One region of the Cupriavidus sp. DB3 genome, then DNA from elsewhere that is predicted to be linked to it. Evidence: riboswitches for the same ligand, from Rfam matches in the RefSeq annotation. Region 1 holds a riboswitch; the other holds the start of a gene.
The links. Region 1 has a riboswitch for glycine ahead of gcvT (glycine cleavage system aminomethyltransferase GcvT). Riboswitches for the same ligand answer to the same signal wherever they lie in the genome.

Region 1 (9,609 bases):
CTGCATGCCGGCCATCTGCGCGGACGCCGGATTGGTGCCGTGCGCCGACGACGGGATCAGGCAGATATTGCGATGGCTCTCGCCGCGGCTCGCGTGGTAGGCGTGGATGATCTGCAGGCCCGCGTACTCGCCTTGCGAGCCGGCGTTCGGCTGCAGGCTGACGGCGGCGTAGCCGGTGGCCGCGCACAGCATCGCCTCGAGCTGGGCGATCATTTCGCGGTAGCCGACGGTCTGGTCGTCCGGCGCGAACGGATGGATGCTCGAAAACTCGGGCCAGGTGACCGGAATCATCTCGCTGGTCGCGTTGAGCTTCATCGTGCAGGAGCCCAGCGGGATCATCGTGCGATCGAGTGCCAGGTCCTTGTCGGCCAGCATGCGCAGATAGCGCAGCATCTCGTGCTCGGCGTGATGCGTGTTGAAGACCGGATGCGTCAGGTAGGCGCTCTGGCGCGACAGCGCGGCCGGATAGCCGTCATCGGCCGCGGCTTCCAGGGCGTCGAAGGCCGGCACCGGCTTGCCCTGCGCGAAGATCTCCCACAGCGCGACCACATCGTCGCGGGTGGTGGTCTCGTCCAGCGAGATGCCGACATGCGCGGCACCGGCGCGGCGCAGATTGATGCCGCGCGCGGCGGCCGCGGCGTGGATCGCCTCGGTGTCGGCGCCGGTCTCGATCGTCAGCGTGTCGAAGAAGGTCGCATTGCTGCGCGCGTAGCCCAGCGCCTGCAGGCCGCCGGCCAGCGTCGCGGTCAGGCGATGCACGCGTTGCGCGATGCGCTTCAGGCCCTGCGGACCGTGGTAGACCGCGTACATCGACGCCATGACGGCCAGCAGCACCTGCGCGGTACAGATGTTCGAGGTCGCCTTTTCGCGGCGGATATGCTGCTCGCGCGTCTGCAGCGCGAGCCGGTAGGCCGGGTTGCCCTGCGCGTCGACGGTGACGCCCACCAGGCGGCCCGGCATCGAGCGCTTGTAGGCGTCCTTCACAGCCATATAGCCGGCGTGCGGGCCGCCGAAGCCGAGCGGCACGCCGAAGCGCTGCGAATTGCCGACGGCCACGTCGGCGCCCCAATCGCCGGGCGCGGTGAGCAGCGTCAGCGCCAGCAGGTCCGCCGCGGCGACCACCAGGCCGCCGGCCGCGTGGACCGCATCGGCGATCGCGCGGTAGTCCGCCACGTCGCCGTTGACGCCCGGGTATTGCAGCAGCACGCCGAAGGCATGCGCCTGCGCCGCGTCGGCGGCGGGACCGACCTTGACCTCGATGCCGAGCGGCAGCGCGCGCGTGCGCACCACTTCGATCGTCTGCGGCAGCACGTCGTCGGCCACATAGAAGGTATTCGACGCGTGCTTGTTCACGCGCTGCAGCAGCGTCATCGCCTCGGCCGCGGCCGTGCCTTCGTCGAGCATCGACGCGTTGGCGATATCGAGGCCGGTCAGGTCGGTGACCATCTGCTGGAAGTTCAGCATCGCTTCCAGGCGGCCCTGCGAGATCTCCGGCTGGTACGGCGTGTACGCGGTGTACCAGGCCGGGTTCTCGAAGATATTGCGCAGGATCACGCCCGGCGTCAGCGTGTTGTAGTAGCCCTGGCCGATGAAGCTCTTGAACACCTTGTTCTTGCCGGCGATGCCGCGCAGCTTGGCCAGCGCGGCTTCCTCGGTCAGCGGCTCGGTGAATTCGCCCAGCGGCATGCCGTCGCGGCGGCGGATCGCGGCCGGGATGATGGCATCCATCAGCGCGGCGCGGCTGTCGTAGCCCAGCACCTTCAGCATGTGCTGCTGTTCGGCGGCGTCGGGACCGATATGGCGGTGGGAGAAGGCGTCGCGAGCTTCGAGTTCAGCCAGCGAAGGGCGAGCGGATTGAGCGGCGTTCATGGGCAGGGGAGCGTTCATGGCAAGTGACTCGGAGAGGCGGGCCGGGACATGGTGGTCAGCCATGGCCCCCGGCGCCGCGGGCGGGGCGCCGGGCTCAGGCGCCGACGCTGGCCTTGTAGGCGTCGGCCGTCATCAGGCCGTTGACGTCGTCGCCGTTGGCCGGCTTGATCTTGAACAGCCAGGCGTCGAAGGCGTTGGCGTTGACGCTCTCGGGCGCGTCCTTGACGGCGTCGTTGACGGCGACCACCTCGCCGGCCACCGGCGCGTAGATGTCCGACGCGGCCTTGACCGATTCGACCACGGCCAGCGCGTCGCCGGCGCCGACCGTCTTGCCGACCTCGGGCAGTTCCAGGAAGACGATGTCGCCGAGCGCATCCTGCGCGTGATCGGTGATGCCGATCGTCAGCGTGCCGTCGGTTTCGACGCGCACCCATTCGTGCGACTCGGTGTACTTCAGGTCAGCGGGGAAATTCATCGAGATTCTCCAATTTCAGATTCTTGTGTCGCGCCGCCGCGTGCCATCGGGATGAAGGGGGCCGCGGGGCGCAGCGTGACCGGGTGGACGATGTCCGATGCGAGCTGTCAGCTCACGAGTGCCTTGCCATTGCGCACAAACGGCAGTTTAACCACAGTCGCAGTCAGTTTGCGGTCGCGGATCAGCACCTGGACTTCGCTGCCGAGCGCCACATCCTTGGGCAGGCGCGCGAAGGCGATCGATTGGGACAGCGTCGGGCTGAAGGTGCCCGACGTGATCTCGCCCTCGCCGGCGGCGGTCAGCACGGTCTGGTGCGCGCGCAGCACGCCGCCCTTGTCCCGCAGGATCAGGCCGGCGAACTGCTGGCGCTGGCCGTTGGCCACCAGCGCGGCCTTGCCGACGAAATCGCGCTCGCTCTGCAGGTCGACCGTCCAGGCCAGGCCCGCGTCGAGCGGCGAGGTGTGGATGTCCATGTCCTGGCCGTACAGATTCATGCCGGCTTCGAGGCGCAGCGTGTCGCGTGCGCCGAGGCCGGCGGGGCGCACGCCGGCGGCATGCAGCTTTTCCCAGACCGCGGCGACGTTGTCGGCCGGCACCACCAGCTCGAAACCGTCCTCGCCGGTGTAGCCGGTGCGGGCCACCATGATTTCGCCGATCGCGGGGTCCTCGACCACCATCGCGTTGAAGGGCTTGAGCGATTCGCTGGGCTGGGTCGACGGGAATGCGCTCCAGACCTTGGCACGCGCATTCGGGCCCTGCACGGCGACGATCGCCAGCGGGGTCGCGCTATCGAGAGCGTTATCGGTACGGCGCGGGGTGACCGTCACGCCGGCGCCGGTGTCGGCGTTGCGCTGGCGGATCCAGTCGATATCGCCGGTCGCGGTGCTGGCGTTGACCACCAGGCGGAAGCGGTCCTCGGCGAAGAAGTAGACGATCAGGTCGTCGATCACGCCGCCGTTCGGGTCGAGCATGCAGGAATACAGCGCCTTGCCCGGGGTTTGCAGCTTGTCGACGTTGTTGGCGAGCAGTCCGCGCAGGAAGGCGCGGGTATTGGGGCCGGCGAGGTCGACGACGCACATGTGCGAGACGTCGAACATGCCCGCATCGCTGCGCACCGCGTGGTGTTCCTCGATCTGCGAGCCGTAGTTGACCGGCATGTCCCATCCGCCGAAATCGACCATGCGGGCGCCGAGGGCGCGGTGGATGGCGTTGAGGGGCGTGGCCTGAAGCGTCATGGATTCCTCGGAGCGTGGCATCGTTCGGTCCGGCGCGCGCGGCGCGCCAAACAAAAAAAGGGTCATCCGTCGCGCGGCTCGGTGCGAACCGTCGCGACGGATGACCCCCTCTGTCCTCGATACCTGAGAGATTACGGCCCGGCTTGCCGTCCTCGTCGGACTGACTGGCCACGCCGTGCGCCCCTTCGGTGGACACGCTCATCATCCGGCTGATGAATGACGGGTGTCGCTCTCCAGAGTTCGGCATACATCGTGTGCATGCTGCATGCCGATCCGCCCGGTCCATGGTGCCTGAGAGTTTTCGGGTGATTCCCCTTCGGCGGCGCGAATGACGATACAGTCGCGCGCTCTCCCGGACGGATGGCGCGACTCTAACCGCAGCCTTGGCGGCTGTCAACGCGAGAGCGGCGCGTCGCAGGAGTCGGTTCCGGAGCCTCGGCCGGACCCGCCCCCGTGTTAACATCGCCGGCTTCGACCCATTCGCGACCCGTCCCCCAACGCGTCGCGCCTGCGGCCCGCGTCCCTTGCGATGCCGTACGACCTCCGGCTGTACCCGACCTCCGATCCCCGACCGATGACCCACGGACTGAACGCCGCCCAATCCGAAGCCGTCCGCTATCTGGACGGCCCCTGCCTGGTGCTCGCCGGCGCGGGCTCGGGCAAGACCCGGGTGATCACGCAGAAGATCGCGCATCTGATCGAGGACAAGGGCTTCGAGCCCCGCCATATCGCCGCGGTGACCTTCACCAACAAGGCCGCCAAGGAGATGCAGGAGCGGATCGCCAAGCTGATGGAGGGCAAGACCCGCGACGGCAAGCGCATTCCGCTGCGCCAGCTGACCGTCTGTACCTTCCACTCGCTCGGCGTGCAGATCCTGCGCGCCGAGGCGGAGCACCTGGGCCTGAAGCCGCAGTTCTCGATCATGGACGCCGACGACTGCTTCGGCCTGATCCAGGAACAGCTGGCGACCACCGACAAGAAGCTGATCCGCAGCGTGCAGAGCACGATCTCGCTGTGGAAAAACGGCATGGTCGATCCGGAAACCGCGATCGCCGAGGCCACCGATGCCGACCAGCACCAGGCCGCGCTGATCTACCGCAACTACGTCGCCACGCTGGCGGCCTACCAGGCGGTCGACTTCGACGACCTGATCCGTCTGCCGGCCGAGCTGTTCGCCCGCGACGAAACCGTGCGGCTCAAGTGGCAGAACCGGCTGCGCTATTTCCTGGTCGACGAATACCAGGACACCAACGCCTGCCAGTACCAGCTGCTGAAGCTGCTGGCCGGCGGCTCGCATCTGCGCGCGCCCGCCTTCACCGCGGTCGGCGACGACGACCAGGCGATCTACGGCTGGCGCGGCGCCACGCTGGACAATCTGCGCCTGCTGCAGACCGACTTTCCGAACCTGAAGGTCATCAAGCTGGAGCAGAACTATCGCTCCACGGTGCGCATCCTGCAGGCGGCCAACGCGGTGATCGCCAACAATCCCAAGCTGTTCGACAAGACGCTGTGGAGCGAGCACGGCATGGGCGATCCGATCTCCGTGACGCAGATGAACGACGAGGAGCACGAGGCCGAGTCGGTGGTGTTCAAGCTGTCGGCCCACAAGTTCGAGCGGCGCGCGCAGTTCCGCGACTACGCGATCCTTTATCGCGGCAACCACCAGGCGCGGCTGTTCGAACAGATCTTGCGCCGCGAGCGCATCCCGTATGTGCTGTCCGGCGGGCAGAGCTTCTTCGACAAGGCCGAAATCAAGGACATCTGCGCCTACCTGCGGCTGATCGCCAATCCGGACGACGATCCCGCCTTCATCCGCGCGGTCACTACGCCGCGGCGCGGCGTCGGCAATACCACGCTGGAGGTGCTGGGGACCTTCGCCGGCCAGGCCAAGGTCTCGCTGTTCGAGGCGGCGATGATGGGCGGCATCGAAGGCAAGCTGCAGCCGCGCCAGCTCGAGCCGCTGCGCACCTTCTGCGAGGCGATGGTGCGGCTGGCGGACCGCGCCGCGCGCGACCCGGCCACCGAGGTGCTCGACGACCTGATGGAAGGCATCCACTACGAAGCCTATCTGTACGACACCTTCGACGAGCGCCAGGCCCAGGCCAAATGGACCAATACGCTCGAGTTCCTCGACTGGCTCAAGCGCAAGGGCACCAAGCCGGAGGCCGCCGATGGCGAGGCGACCGGCTTCGACACCGCCGATGGATTTGGCGACGAGGGCAAGAACCTGCTGGAGCTGACGCAGACCGTCGCGCTGATGAGCATGCTCGAAGGCCGCGAGGAAGATCCCGACGCGGTGCGGCTGTCGACGCTGCACGCGTCCAAGGGCCTCGAGTATCCGCATGTGTTCCTGGTCGGCGTGGAGGAGGGCATCCTGCCGCATTGCCGCGAGGACGAGGATCTGAGCGACGAGAAGATCGAGGAAGAGCGCCGCCTGATGTATGTCGGCATCACGCGCGCGCAGCGCAGCCTGCATATCAGCTGGTGCAAGAAGCGCAAGCGCGCGCGCGACACCTACTCGTGCCAGCCGTCGCGCTTCATCGGCGAGATGAAGCTCGAGGAGGCCCCGGCACCGAAGGACGAGACGCCGGCGATGAGCCCGAAGGACCGGCTGGCGGGCCTGAAGGCGCTGCTCGGCACCAAGGCCACTACCGGCTGAAGCGGCTGAGGGGGCTGAGGGGGCTGAGGGGGCTGAGGGGCTGAGGCGCAGCGCCGGGTACGCCCGTCCCTTCGTATCGGCGTCGATACAAGGCAGCCAGGGCCTGCAACATCCGGCTGCTACGGTGGCGGATCGCCGATCGGACTTTGAGGGCGCAGGCGCGTGGCGCCGAAGCGCCGAGAGAACAGCCGAATCGCCGGCCCTTGATGTCGATCAAGTCCTGCGCACGCTGGTCTGGCTAGCATCGAAGCGGATTCCTCAGAAGGCCGCCGATGGCAACGACCGTTCCGCATTTCGCTTCCGAAGTCGCTTCCGAAGCCGTTCCCGAAGTCCCTGCCGAAGCCGCTTCCCCAGCCGCTCAGCATGCCGCCATCCGCCGCGGCGATCTCGCCGATTTCCGCGCGCTCGCCGAACGCATCGACGTGAACGGACCACGCTACACCTCGTATCCGACCGCCGACCGCTTCGATGCGGGGTTCGGCGACGAGGCGTATCTGTCCGCGCTGGACGACTGCCGGGCAGGGGGCGCCGCCGCGCCGCTGTCGCTCTATCTGCATATCCCCTTCTGCGAGAACATCTGCTACTACTGCGGCTGCAACAAGATCATCACGCGCGACCACGGCCGCAGCGCGCGCTACGTTCGCTACCTGGCGCGCGAGATGGCGCTGGTGGCGGCCCGCCTGGGCGAGTGCCGGCCCGTCGTGCAATCGCACTGGGGCGGCGGTACGCCGACCTTCCTCGATCCCGCCGAAATGCGGCAGGTCATGGCCGCGCTGCATCGGCACTTCGATCTGCGGCCGGACGGCGAGCATTCGATCGAGATCGATCCGCGCCGCGTCGACGACGAACGGATGGCGCTGCTCGCCGAGCTCGGCTTCAACCGCGTCAGCCTAGGCGTGCAGGACTTCGACCCCGAGGTCCAGGCCGCGATCCATCGCGTGCAGCCGGTGCAGGACACGCGCCGCGTGGTCGCCGCCTCCCGACGGCTCGGCTTCCTGTCGATCAGCATGGACCTGATCTACGGCCTGCCGCACCAGACGGCGGCCCGCTTCGGCGCCACCATCGAGCGCGTGCTGGAGATGCGGCCCGACCGCCTGTCGCTGTACAGCTACGCGCATCTGCCGCATGTCTTCAAGCCGCAGCGTCGGATCGACGAGGCCACGATGCCGTCGGCCGGCGAAAAGCTGGACATCCTGGTCTCGGCCATCGAGCGGCTGACCGCGGCCGGCTACGTCCATATCGGCATGGATCACTTCGCGCTGCCCGACGACGCGCTCGCCCGCGCCCAGCGTGAGGGACGGCTGCAGCGCAACTTCCAGGGCTATGCGACCCATGCCAGCCATGACCAGCTCGGCTTTGGCATCTCGGCGATCGGCGCGGTCGCCGGCCGTTACGTGCAGAACGCCCGCACGCTGGACGCGTACTACGGCGCGCTCGATGCCGGCAGGCTGCCGGTGCTGCGCGGCCATGTCTGCGACGCCGACGACCGGGTGCGCAAGGACATCATCGGTGCGCTGATGTGCGATGGCGAACTGGATACCGCCGAGGTCGCGCGCCGGCACGGCATCGACTTCGACGCCGAGTTTGCCGCCGAGCGGGCGGAACTTGCGTCGCTGGCCGCGCAGGGGCTGGTACGGCTGTCCGACGCGCGGATCGAGGTGACGCCGCTGGGCCGCCTGCTGGTGCGGCGCGTGGCGATGGTGTTCGATCGCTATCTGCGGGACGACCGGGTGGTCGCGAGGCAGCCGGGTTCGGATTGCTTGTCGAATCCGCTTTCTGGTTCCAATACCGATCCCGTTTCGGAAAGGGCGATGGCGCCCCCGCTGCAGCGGATGCCGTCGACATCCCGCCCCGGCGCGGCGCCCACCGCCCGGTACTCGCGCGTGGTGTAGCGAAGCCGAACGCCGGACGTAAATCGCCAAAGCCGGTGGCGCACCCGCTGCTGCGGAAGCCGCCGACATCGCGCTCCGGGCCGGTGCCGACCGCCCGGTACTCGCGCGTGGTCTAACGCGGCGAACTCCGGACGTAAAAAAAGCCAGCGAGATCCCGCTGGCTTTTTTTATCCTGCCGAGGCGAGCGCCGCGCGGCGCCCCCGGTCTTATTTCGACGCGTTGACCATGTAGTCGGCCGCGGCGATCACGTCGGCGTCGGGGCCGGCGTAGCCACCCTTCGGCGGCATCACGCCCTTGCCCTTCAGCGCGAAGTTGTGGACCGCGTCCATGCCTTCCTTGATGCGCGGGGCCCAGGCGGCCTTGTCGCCGACCTTCGGCGCACCGGCGACGCCGGCGGCGTGGCAGGCGGCGCAGACCTGATCGTAGACGCGCTTGCCCACCTCGGCCGAAGCGGCCGCGGGGGCCGCAGCCGTGGTTTGCGCCGGTGCGGCGGCCGCCGGAGCCGGCGCGGCCGGTGCCGCCGGGGCAGCGGCGGCAGGAGCCGCAGCAGCGGGAGCGGCCGCGGCAGCGTCAGCCGCCGGTGCGGCAGGTTCCGAAGCGGCAGCGGTGGTCGCCGCGGCCGGAGCCGGCGCGGCGGGCTCCTGCAGCTTGCCGCCGGCCGAGTTGACCAGATGCACCATCGCGCGAGCCAGTTCGTAGTCGGCGAAGTCGTCCGGCGAGGTGCCGGCACGCGGCGGCATCGCGCCCTTGCCTGCGATCACCGATTTCATCAGGCCGTCGTAGCCCTGGCCGAGGCGGGCACTCCAGTCGCCGGCCGCGCCGAACTTCGGCGCACCCGCCGCGCCGGTAGCGTGGCAGGCCGCGCAGACGGCGGTATAGACCTGTTCGCCGGTCTTGAAGACGCGCGGCGCATTGGGATCGCGCAGTTCGAGCGAGGCGACCGGCTTGATGCGGTCAACCACCGCTTCCGCCGTATCGGTGGAGCCGGCGCCTTCCGGGCCACCGTAGCCGACGAAGCTGACCAGCAGGATGATCACGGTGATCGGCACCACGAAGGCGGCAATCACCACAGCGATCAGCTGCTTCGGGGTCTTGATGGGAGACTCGTGTTCGTTATGGACGTCGCTCATGCTGAACTCTCGATTTTGCAGGAAACCCGTGACCGCTCCGCTTGGCGGCCTTTCGTTGGTCCGTGTCTTGGGCCTGACTGCCGCCCCCTCCGCGCATCCGAGTCTGCCGAGCCTGACAGCCACACCCCATGCCGCCTGGCGCGCCGTCCGTGTGGACGAGACGCAGCCCCGCTTTTGCGCAAATAACGGGCGATTATAGCCGTAAAGCCCCTCCCGATGGCGCGAAAAGCGCCTCGGACGAAACCCGTAGGCCCGGGGAAAACGTGCGCCGGCATGGACGCGCTACGGCAAACGCGGTATCCTATGCGACTTTCCGACGGCGGCATTCGCCGCAGTCGACCGCGCGGCT
Region 2 (9,609 bases), on a different contig from region 1:
GCAGCACGGTGCCGAGCGTGCCGGCCGCGATCACCAGCGGTACCGGGGCGGGGCCGCCGTCCTCGAAGGCGGGCAGTGTGCTCGCGCGCACGGTCCAGGTCTGGCCGCCGAACGACAGCTCGCGATCGAGTTGGCGCAGCGGATGCGAATGCATGCGCGGCGCCGCCTCGCCGCCCGCCCGGGCCAGCAGCACGGTGCTGGCGGCGGAGGGCCGCCCCTGATACAGCGACAGCGAAAGCTTGCCGCCATGGATCGCCGCGGCATCGGCAAGCAGGTCGCCGAGCCGGTAGGCGGCATAGACATAGCCGAGCACGGCGTGCCGGCGCTCATCCACCGCGTTCAGCGGCATGCCGTTGCGGTAGACCGGCAGATACAGCACCGTGCCCTGCAGCGCGACGCTGCGATGGGCCTCGCGCAGCAGCGTCACGCGGGAAGTCATGCGCGCCTGCATCGCGTCGCGCGCCGCTTCTGCCGCCGCGCGGCGTGCCGGGTCGGACAGATGGTCGAAGCCCAGCGCGCCGATGGTGCGGCCGGCGAAGGGCTCGACATAGATGCCAGGCGCGTAGACCTCGCGCTCGCCGCGCGGAAACACGTCGAAGGCGGGCAGGCCGTCGGCGCGGACGGTGTCGATCAGCGCCTCCAGCCCGGATGCATCCGTCAATCTGGCATAGCCGACCGAGTGGATGCCGGCCGGCAGATCGTCGACCTGCGTGGCAAGCATATAGGCGCGCCATTGGTCGCGCGTGGTGTCGGGATCGGCCGCCAGCAGGCCGCTGGCCCCGCGCACCAGACGCTCGCCGGTATCGAGACGCTGGCGCACCGCCATTACGCTCGCCGCGAGCATCGCATCGAGGCGCTGCGCGGCGGCCCGCTCGCTCCACGCCGCGGTCTGCACGGCGGCCACCGCGGTGACGCAGGCGCCGGCGGCCACGACCAGCAGAGCCAGGACGGCAGGAGGAAGCGAAGGCAGTTTCATCGCGGTAGCAAAGCGGCGGGGCGGCGGGGCGGCCTGGATTGGGGCGCCGGAGCGTGGCGCCAGAGCGGTGACCGGCACCGATGCCGCTGGCGTCCAGGCTCCGATCACGGCTTGGACTATACCGCGCGAAATGCACTTTGCGACAGCCGCCAGGCCCGCCCCGGCTACTCGCACCATGCCGCTCGATGTGATACGGTGACGCCTACGGAACCCGCCGACCCCGGGGAACGCCCTTGCGGGCACGCATGCACCCGTCCCCCTTGCTCGACGCCTCGCCCAACGCACCGCAGAAAGGACCGCCCGACACACCGAACGACGATCGCCGCGCGCAAGCGCCCGCGGCACAGACACGTCGTCCGCGTTTCGCGCTGTCGTTGACGACCCGCATCGCGCTGGTCACGGCCGGTCTGTCGACCGTGCTTGGCGCCGCCATCGTGGTCGGCTCGCTGCAATCGGCCCACGCCGATCTGCGTGACGCCCTGCAGGCGCAGCAGGATTCCGTGGTCAAGCTGACCGCGGAGCAACTGGACACGGCGGTCGGCGATCGCCTGATCCTGCTCGAACACCTGGCCCCGCAGTTCAAGACCATGATGGACGCGCCGCCCGCCCAGTTGCAGGCGATGCTCAGCCGCGCGCTGCCGATTCCCGGCACCTTCAACAGCGCCGTCGTGGTCGACGCCAGGGGCATGCTGCTGGCCCGCGACGGCACCGTGGTATCGGTCGCGGACCGCACCTACTTTCGCGAGACCGCACGCACGCTGGCGCCCGTGATCAGCCCGCCGATCCGGGCGCGGGCCGATGGTTCGGTCGGCGTGCTGCTGGCCGTGCCGATCGTCTCGGACGACAAGACCTTCCTCGGACTGGTAGGCGGCTGGATCGACCTGGGGCGCTCCAACTTCCTGGTGGAGGTGCCGCACAGCCCGATCGGCAGCACCGGCTTCTATTGCCTGGTCTCGGCCGGGCCTCAACCGGTCTACGTGCAGCACCGGTTGCAGCAGCAGGTGGGACGACCGGCGCGCGCCCAGGGCGAGACCTGCGGGGTGCAGGCGCAACCGGCCACGTTCGAGTTCCTGACCCCGCGCGAGCCGGTCATCGCACGGTATCTGATGGCCACCACCGGCTGGGAACTGGTCGCGGTGCTGCCGGCCAAGGAAGCCTTCCAGCCCTTGCACGCGATGCAGCAGCGCTTCCTGCTGTGGTCCGCGGTGGCCGTCGGCATGGTGGCGATGCTGAACTGGTTCGCGGTGCACTGGATGTTCGCGCCGCTGGCGCAGTTGCGGCGCGTGGTGCGCGACAGCGCGCGCGACCTGTCGGCCTTCGAGCGGCTGTCGACCGATCGCCACGACGAGATCGGCGTGCTGGCGCGCGCCTTCGCCCGGCTGATGCGCGACGTGCGCGAGCGCCGCGAACAGCTGCATCGCAGCGAGGCGCGCCTGCGCGCGGTCACCGACACGCTGCCCTCGCTGCTGGCCTTCATCGACACCGAAGAGCGCTACGTCTTCAACAACCTCGCCTACGAGCGCACCTTCGGCATTCCGCTCGATCAGCTGCGCGGCATGACGCTGCGCGAGCTGCTGGGCGAGGCCCGCTACGCGCGCATCCAGCCGTATCTGCAGCAGGCGCTGGCCGGCACCGCGGTCACCTTCGAGACCGAATTCCACGACCCCGACTACCACTGCACCGAGACCAATTTCCGGCCCGAGTGGAGTGCCGACGGCAGCCGCGTCGAGGGCGTGCATGTCCACGTGCAGGACATCACCGCGCGCAAGCTCGAGACGCTGCGGCTGGCGCAGATCTCGCGCCTGGACCACCTGACACAGCTGCTGAACCGCAGCGCCTTCGAGACGCGGCTCGCGGAGGCGATGGCGCGCAGCCGTTCGCAGGAGCGCTTGATGGCGCTCCTCTACCTCGACATGGACCGCTTCAAGGCGGTCAACGACCACTATGGGCACGCGGCCGGCGACCAGCTGCTGCAGAGCTTCGCCAAGCGCGTGCAGCGCTGCGTGCGCGAGCGCGACGCGGTGGCGCGCCTGGGCGGGGACGAGTTCGCCATCGTGATGGAGGACATCGACCGGCCCGATGTCGCGGTGCGCGTGGCCGGCGCGATCCTGCATTCGGTGGGCCGGCGCTTCTTCATCGAAGGCGCCTTCGTCGACGTCAATGTCAGCATCGGCATCGCGCTGTACCAGGGTGCCCCGATCACATGGCAGCAGCTGGCCAAGGAGGCCGATGCGCTGCTGTACCGCGCCAAGGACGGCGGACGCGGCCGCTTCGAGATCGGCCCGCCGGAGCTGGCGAACCGGTCGCGCGAGGCGCGCTCGTAGGGCCGCCTTCGCCGCCTTTGCCGCCTTCGCCGCCTTCGCCGCCGGGGCCGCCCTGCGTCGGCGCCACGGGCGGATCCGGCAGCGGCGGCACCGGCGGCAACCCGAGCATTGGCGGCGTATCCTAGAAGACCGATTCGTACCGTTCGTTCACAGGAGCCAGTCATGTCAGACCAGCAGCCCCCAGCGACCCGCATCGAACAGGACAGCCTGGGCCAGGTACCCGTCCCCGCCGACCACCTGTGGGGCGCGCAGACCGAGCGCTCGCGCCAGAACTTCCGCATCGGCAACGAGAAGATGCCGCCGGCGCTGATCGAGGCATTTGCGATCCTGAAGCTGTGCGCGGCACGCGCGAACCGCGAGCTGAACGTGCTCGACGCGGGGCTGGCGCAGGCGATCGAACAGGCCGCGGAGGAGATCATCGCCGGCCAGTGGCCCGACGAGTTTCCGCTGTCGGTCTGGCAGACCGGCTCGGGCACGCAGACCAACATGAACCTGAACGAGGTGATCGCCAACCGCGCGATCCAGCTGCTCGGCGGCGAGGTCGGCAGCAAGCGGCCCGTTCATCCCAACGACCACGTCAACGCGAGCCAGTCGTCCAACGACAGCTTCCCGACCGCGATGCATATCGCCGCGGCGCGTGCGGTGCAGCGCCAGCTGCTGCCGGCGCTGGAGACGCTGCAGAAGACGCTGGGCAGCAAGGTCGAGGCCTTCGCCGATATCGTCAAGGTCGGCCGCACCCATCTGCAGGATGCCGTGCCGCTGACGCTGGGCCAGGAGTTCTCCGGCTACCAGGCGCAGGTGGCCGACGCGCAGGCGCGGCTGCACCAGGCCGTGCTGCGCGCGATGCCGGTGCCCCAGGGCGGCACCGCGGTCGGCACCGGCCTCAATGCGCCGGCCGGCTTTGCCGCCGCCTTCGCGCGCGCGCTGGCCGACTACACCGGCCTGCCGTTCGAACCGGCGGCCAACCGCTACGCGTTGCAGGCCGCGCACGACGCGCTGGCCGACCTGTCCGGCGCGCTCAATACCACGGCTTCGTCCTTCCTGAAGATCGCGCGCGACTTCATGCTGCTGGGTTCGGGCCCGCGCGCGGGCTTTGCCGAACTGCAGCTGCCGGCCAACGAGCCGGGTTCGTCGATCATGCCGGGCAAGGTCAATCCGACCCAGGCCGAGGCGCTGGCGATGGTCTGCTGCCGCGTGATCGGCAACCACACCACCATCACGCTGGCCAACGGCCTGGGCACGCTGGAACTGAACGCTTACAAGCCGGTCATCGTTTACAGCCTGCTGCAGTCCGTTACACTGCTGGCCGACGCGGCGGCCAGCTTCGCCGAACACATGGTGGCCGGCGTCGAAGCGGACCGGGCGCGCATCGCCGAGCTGCTCGAACGGTCGCTGATGCCGGTCACCGCGCTGAATCCGCATATCGGCTACGACAAGGCGGCCGAAATCGCCAAGCTCGCGGTGGCCCGCAACCTGTCGCTGCGCGAGGCGGCGATCGCCTCCGGCCATGTCACCGCCGAGCAGTTCGAGCAGTGGATCGATCTGAAGGGGATGACGCGCGAGGTGTAGCGCCGCGGCGCACCGGTGCTGGCGGACGCGTCCACGACCGCGCATGCGGCCGCCCACACATGGAACGACCCTATCGACCGGCCCCGCGCTGCCGCGGCGGCCGGCGACAAACCCGCTTGAGACGGGCAGACGACGATCGGGGATAACAACGATCGCATTGACGAGATGATTCCTGCTCCCATTCCCGCCGATGACCAGCGGCGCCTCGACGCGCTGTACTCGCTGAACCTGCTCGATACCGCCGCCGAAGAGCGCTTCGACCGGCTGACCCGCCTGGCCAGGCGGCTGTTCGACGTGCCGATCGCGCTGGTCAGCCTGGTCGATGCCAGGCGCCAGTGGTTCAAGTCCTCGTTCGGCCTGGCCGTGCGCGAAACGCCGCGCGAGCAATCGTTCTGCGGCCATGCGATTTTGCGCGACGACCTGCTGATCGTGCCCGATGCGCTGCAGGACCAGCGCTTTCACGACAACCCGCTGGTCACGGGCGCGCCCGGCGTGCGTTTCTATGCCGGCTGCCCGCTCGCGGTACGGGGGGGCGCCAAGGTCGGCACGCTGTGCCTGATCGACACCGAGCCGCGCGAGTTCGACAAGGACGATCAGGCGCTGCTGCACGATCTGGGTCGCCTGGCCGAGCAGGAACTGGAGTCGGCGCAACTGGCCTCGATGGACGACCTGACGAGGCTGTCGAACCGCCGCGGCTTCTCGGCGCTGGCGCAGCATGCGCTGGCGGTCTGCCAGCGCCAGGGAATGCCCGTCACACTGCTGTTCTTCGACATGGACGGCTTCAAGGCCATCAACGACCGCTTCGGGCACGCCGAGGGCGATCTGGCGCTGGCCGCCTTCGCCGACCACCTGCGCCAGGCCTTCCGCGAGTCCGACCTGATCGGACGGCTGGGCGGCGACGAGTTCGTCGTGCTGCTGGTCGACGCCTCGGCCGACCAGTGCGACGCGATGCTGGCCCGGCTGCGGCAAGTCGTGGACGCGTACAACGCGCAGAGCCAGCGCGGCTATGCGCTGGATTTCAGCGCCGGCGCGGTCGCCTTCGATCCCGCCCGGCACACCGGCATCGCCGACCTGCTGGCGCAGGCCGACCAGGCGATGTACGCCAACAAGGCACGCAGGAAGGGAACGCCGCCCGCCGCGCCACAGTAACTCGCGTTGCGGCCGCCGCCGCGCCGTGTTACTGTCCGCCCATCCAGGAGAAAGCGAGCCTGCGGCGCGACAGCGCGGCGGCAGCGCTGCCGAAGGCGTACCCCCGAAACGCTCAGGTACCGAAGACTGGAGACGACAACGAACTGGAGAGCGCCGCCATCATGATTGAACGATGACGGCCGCCGAAGGGGCAAACCGGGTCCGGGGCGGACGCGGTGAATCTCTCAGGCAAAAGGACAGTGGGGGCAGCCGGGTTGGCATCGACGATGCCGGCCGGCTGCCCCTTTTTGCATCCTGGAGCCTGAAATGAAAGTCATCGTGATGGGGGCCGGCGTGATCGGCGTGGCCTCGGCGTGGTATCTGTCCAAGGCCGGCCATGAGGTCGTCGTGCTCGAGCGCAATGCCGGCGCGGCACGCGAAACCAGCTTCGGCAACGGCGGCCAGATCTCGGTCAGCCATGCCGAGCCCTGGGCCAACCCCTCGGCGCCGCTGAAGCTGCTCAGCTGGCTGGGACGCGAGGACGCACCGCTGCTGTTCCGCCTGCGCGCCGACCCGGCGCAATGGTCGTGGGGGCTGAAGTTCCTGCGCGAATGTCCGGCCCGGCGTTCCACCCGCAACATGATCCAGCTGCTCAACCTCGGCACCTACAGCCGCGCCAGCCTGCAGGCGCTGCGCGCCGAGACGGGGATCGAATACGATCATCTGACCCGCGGCATCCTGCACTTCTATACCAGCCAGAAGGAATTCGACGCGGCCATCGAGCCGGCGCGCATCATGCGCGAGCTGGGCTGCGAGCGCCGCGTGATCGGTCCCGACGAAGTGGTGAAGCTCGAACCGGCGCTGGCCTCGATCGCGCCGCGGCTGGCGGGCGCCACCTACACCAGCGAGGACGAGTCCGGCGACGTGCACCGCTTCACCACCGGGCTGGCCGCGCTGTGCGAGGCGCGCGGCGTGCGCTTCCGCTACGGCGTGCGCGTGCAGCGGCTGCTGGCCGAAGGCGGTCGCATGCGCGGGGTCGAGATCGCCGACGAGACCGGCGCCTACACCTTCGAGCAGGCCGACGCCTATGTGCTCGCGCTCGGCAGCTTCAGCCCGATGCTGGCGCGGCCGCTCGGCGTCAAGCTCGATATCTATCCGGCCAAGGGTTATTCGGCCACGCTGCCGGTGCTCGACCCGGAGCGCGCGCCAAGCGTCAGCCTGACCGACGACGAGTACAAGCTGGTGTTCTCGCGTCTGGGCGACCGGCTGCGCATCGCGGGCACCGCGGAGCTCAACGGCTATTCGATGGAGCTGAACCCGGTGCGCTGCGAGGCGATCGTGCGGCGCACGCTGGAGATCTTCCCCGGCGTCAGCCGCCCCGAACTGGCGCGCTACTGGACTGGCCTGCGACCCGCGACGCCGGGCAACGTGCCGTATATCGGCGCGAGCGCGGTGCAGGGGCTGTACCTGAACACGGGCCATGGAACGCTGGGCTGGACCCACGGCTGCGGCTCGGGACGCGCGATCGCCGAGCTGATCAGCGGCCGCGTGCCGGAGGTGGACTTTGGCTTCTGCGGTCCGCTGCCGGAGGCGCCACGGATGGCGCGGCCGCTCGCGCCGGTGGTGGCGGCGCGTGCCGCCGCGTCGGAGCCGGCAGAGGTCTAATCCGGGGTCTGATCCGGGGTCTTATACGGATCTGATACGGGCCTGAAACAACGACACCGGCGCGGCATGGCATCGCCATGCGCGCCGGTGTTTTCGTTTCATCGTTGGCGTGGATGCGTCCGGGCACGCCTCGGGCACGCCTTGGAGATGCATCAGGACAAGCATCGGAACACGTGTCGAGCATGCATCGCGCACGCACCGGCCCCCGCATGCCGGCGAAAGCGTACCCGTTTCTGCGTGCCCCTCGCGCAAACCGTACCCGTTTCTGCGTACCCGTTCGTGAGCGTCGATGGGCCGGCTGATTGCGATGAAACCGCCGGTAAAACCGGCGCGCCGGCAGGCGAGGGATAGCGGCGCCGTACCCGTTTCTGCGTCGCGCGAACTCGATGAAGACAGACGCCGCGCGCGGAGCGTACCCATTTCTGCGTACCCCGCGGTGGTGCGAAATGAAGTCCGGCGCGATCGCGATGCAGCGGCATCGCACCGTTGCACCATCCCGCCGCTGCCAGGCTCAGGCGATGGTATCCACCACGCCACCATCGACCCGCAACGCGGCGCCGGTGGTCGCCGATGCCTGCGGCGAACAGACGTAGACCACCATGTGCGCGACCTCTTCCACCGTGGCCGCGCGCTGGAGGATCGAGCTGGGCCGATGCGCCTTGACGAACTCGGCGGCCGCCTCCTCGATCGACAGCCCCGCCTTCTCCGCGTCCTCCCGCAGCATCTCGCGCAGGCCGTCCGACAGCGTCGGCCCCGGCAAGACCGCGTTGACGGTCACGCCGGTGCCGCTGAGCCGTTTGGCGAGGCCGCGCGATACCGCCAGCTGCGCGGTCTTCGAGAAGCCGTAATGGATCATGTCCTCCGGCGTGTTCAGCGCGGACTCCGACGAGATGAACACCACGCGGCCCCAGCCGTTCGCCGCCATCGCCGCCGTATACGCCCGCGCCAGCCGCACGCCCGACATCACGTTGACATCGAAGATGCGGGTCCAGTCCTCGTCGCTCAGTTCGTAGAAGTCGCGCGGACCGTAGATGCCGGCGTTGTTGACCAGAATGTCCACGGCCGGCTCGGCGGCCACGATGGCATCGCACCCCTCGGCGCCGCCGACGTCGGCCGCGACGCCGCGCACCGTGGCGCCCGGCACCTCGCGCACCACGTCGGCAATGGCGCCCTCGACGGTGTCCTGCTTGCGGCCATTGACGATGACGGTGGCGCCGCTGCGCGCGAGGCCGATGGCGATGGCCAGCCCGATGCCCGCGGTGGAGGCGGTGACAAGGGCGGTCTTGCCGGTGAGATCGATCTGCATGAGTACCTCCTGAATCAATGGGACAGCAGGGCAGAGGATGCAAACGGTTGGCGAAAGCCGTACGCAGAAACGGGTACGCTATTGGAGAAAATCGCCACCACCGCCGTATGCCGCGGACTAGTGGCGGCGTTCGCCTCGTGCGTCGCCCGCTGCGGGAAACACCACGCGCACCCGCAGCCCCGGCTCGTTATCTTCCAGCGACAGCGTGGCGCGATGCACCTGGGCGATCTCGTCGACGATGGCCAGGCCCAGGCCGCTGCCGCCGCTCGGTGCATCGGGCAGGCGGTAGAAGCGATCGAGCACGCGGGCGCGCTGCTCGGGCGGGATGCCGGGACCGTTGTCGGCGACCATCAGCGCGACGCCGCCCGCATCCGCGCGCTGCACGCGCACGTCGACCTTGCCGCCGGCCGGCACATAGCGCAGGGCGTTGTCGATCAGATTGGTCAGCAGGATGCGCAGCGCGTCGGGGTCGCCCTGCACGGTCAGCCCGGCCGAGTCTCCATCGCGGCCATCGTGACCGCTGTCGCCATCGTGACCAACCCGACCATGGCGACCATCCCCACCATGGCGACCATCGGCACCGCCATCGCCATCGGTAGTGTCGAGCCCCAGGTCGATATGCCGATCGAGAGCGGCCTGCG

Region 2: another riboswitch for glycine. It lies ahead of K7G19_RS09270 (D-amino acid dehydrogenase); the one in region 1 lies ahead of gcvT (glycine cleavage system aminomethyltransferase GcvT).

The regions. Positions count from the first base shown of each region.
Region 1 is NZ_JAIZPL010000004.1:105,313-114,921, reverse strand. It holds gene gcvP (aminomethyl-transferring glycine dehydrogenase) at 1-1,887, opposite strand, end outside; gene gcvH (glycine cleavage system protein GcvH) at 1,964-2,344, opposite strand; gene gcvT (glycine cleavage system aminomethyltransferase GcvT) at 2,452-3,579, opposite strand; glycine riboswitch at 3,680-3,826, opposite strand; glycine riboswitch at 3,848-3,944, opposite strand; gene K7G19_RS14055 (UvrD-helicase domain-containing protein) at 4,154-6,238, shown strand; gene hemN (oxygen-independent coproporphyrinogen III oxidase) at 6,511-8,130, shown strand; gene K7G19_RS14045 (cytochrome c5 family protein) at 8,337-9,260, opposite strand.
Region 2 is NZ_JAIZPL010000002.1:788,979-798,587, reverse strand. It holds gene K7G19_RS09290 (EAL domain-containing protein) at 1-976, opposite strand, end outside; gene K7G19_RS09285 (diguanylate cyclase domain-containing protein) at 1,222-3,300, shown strand; gene fumC (class II fumarate hydratase) at 3,463-4,869, shown strand; gene K7G19_RS09275 (diguanylate cyclase) at 5,035-6,018, shown strand; glycine riboswitch at 6,152-6,268, shown strand; gene K7G19_RS09270 (D-amino acid dehydrogenase) at 6,325-7,662, shown strand; gene K7G19_RS09265 (SDR family NAD(P)-dependent oxidoreductase) at 8,174-8,968, opposite strand; gene K7G19_RS09260 (ATP-binding protein) at 9,086-9,609, opposite strand, start outside.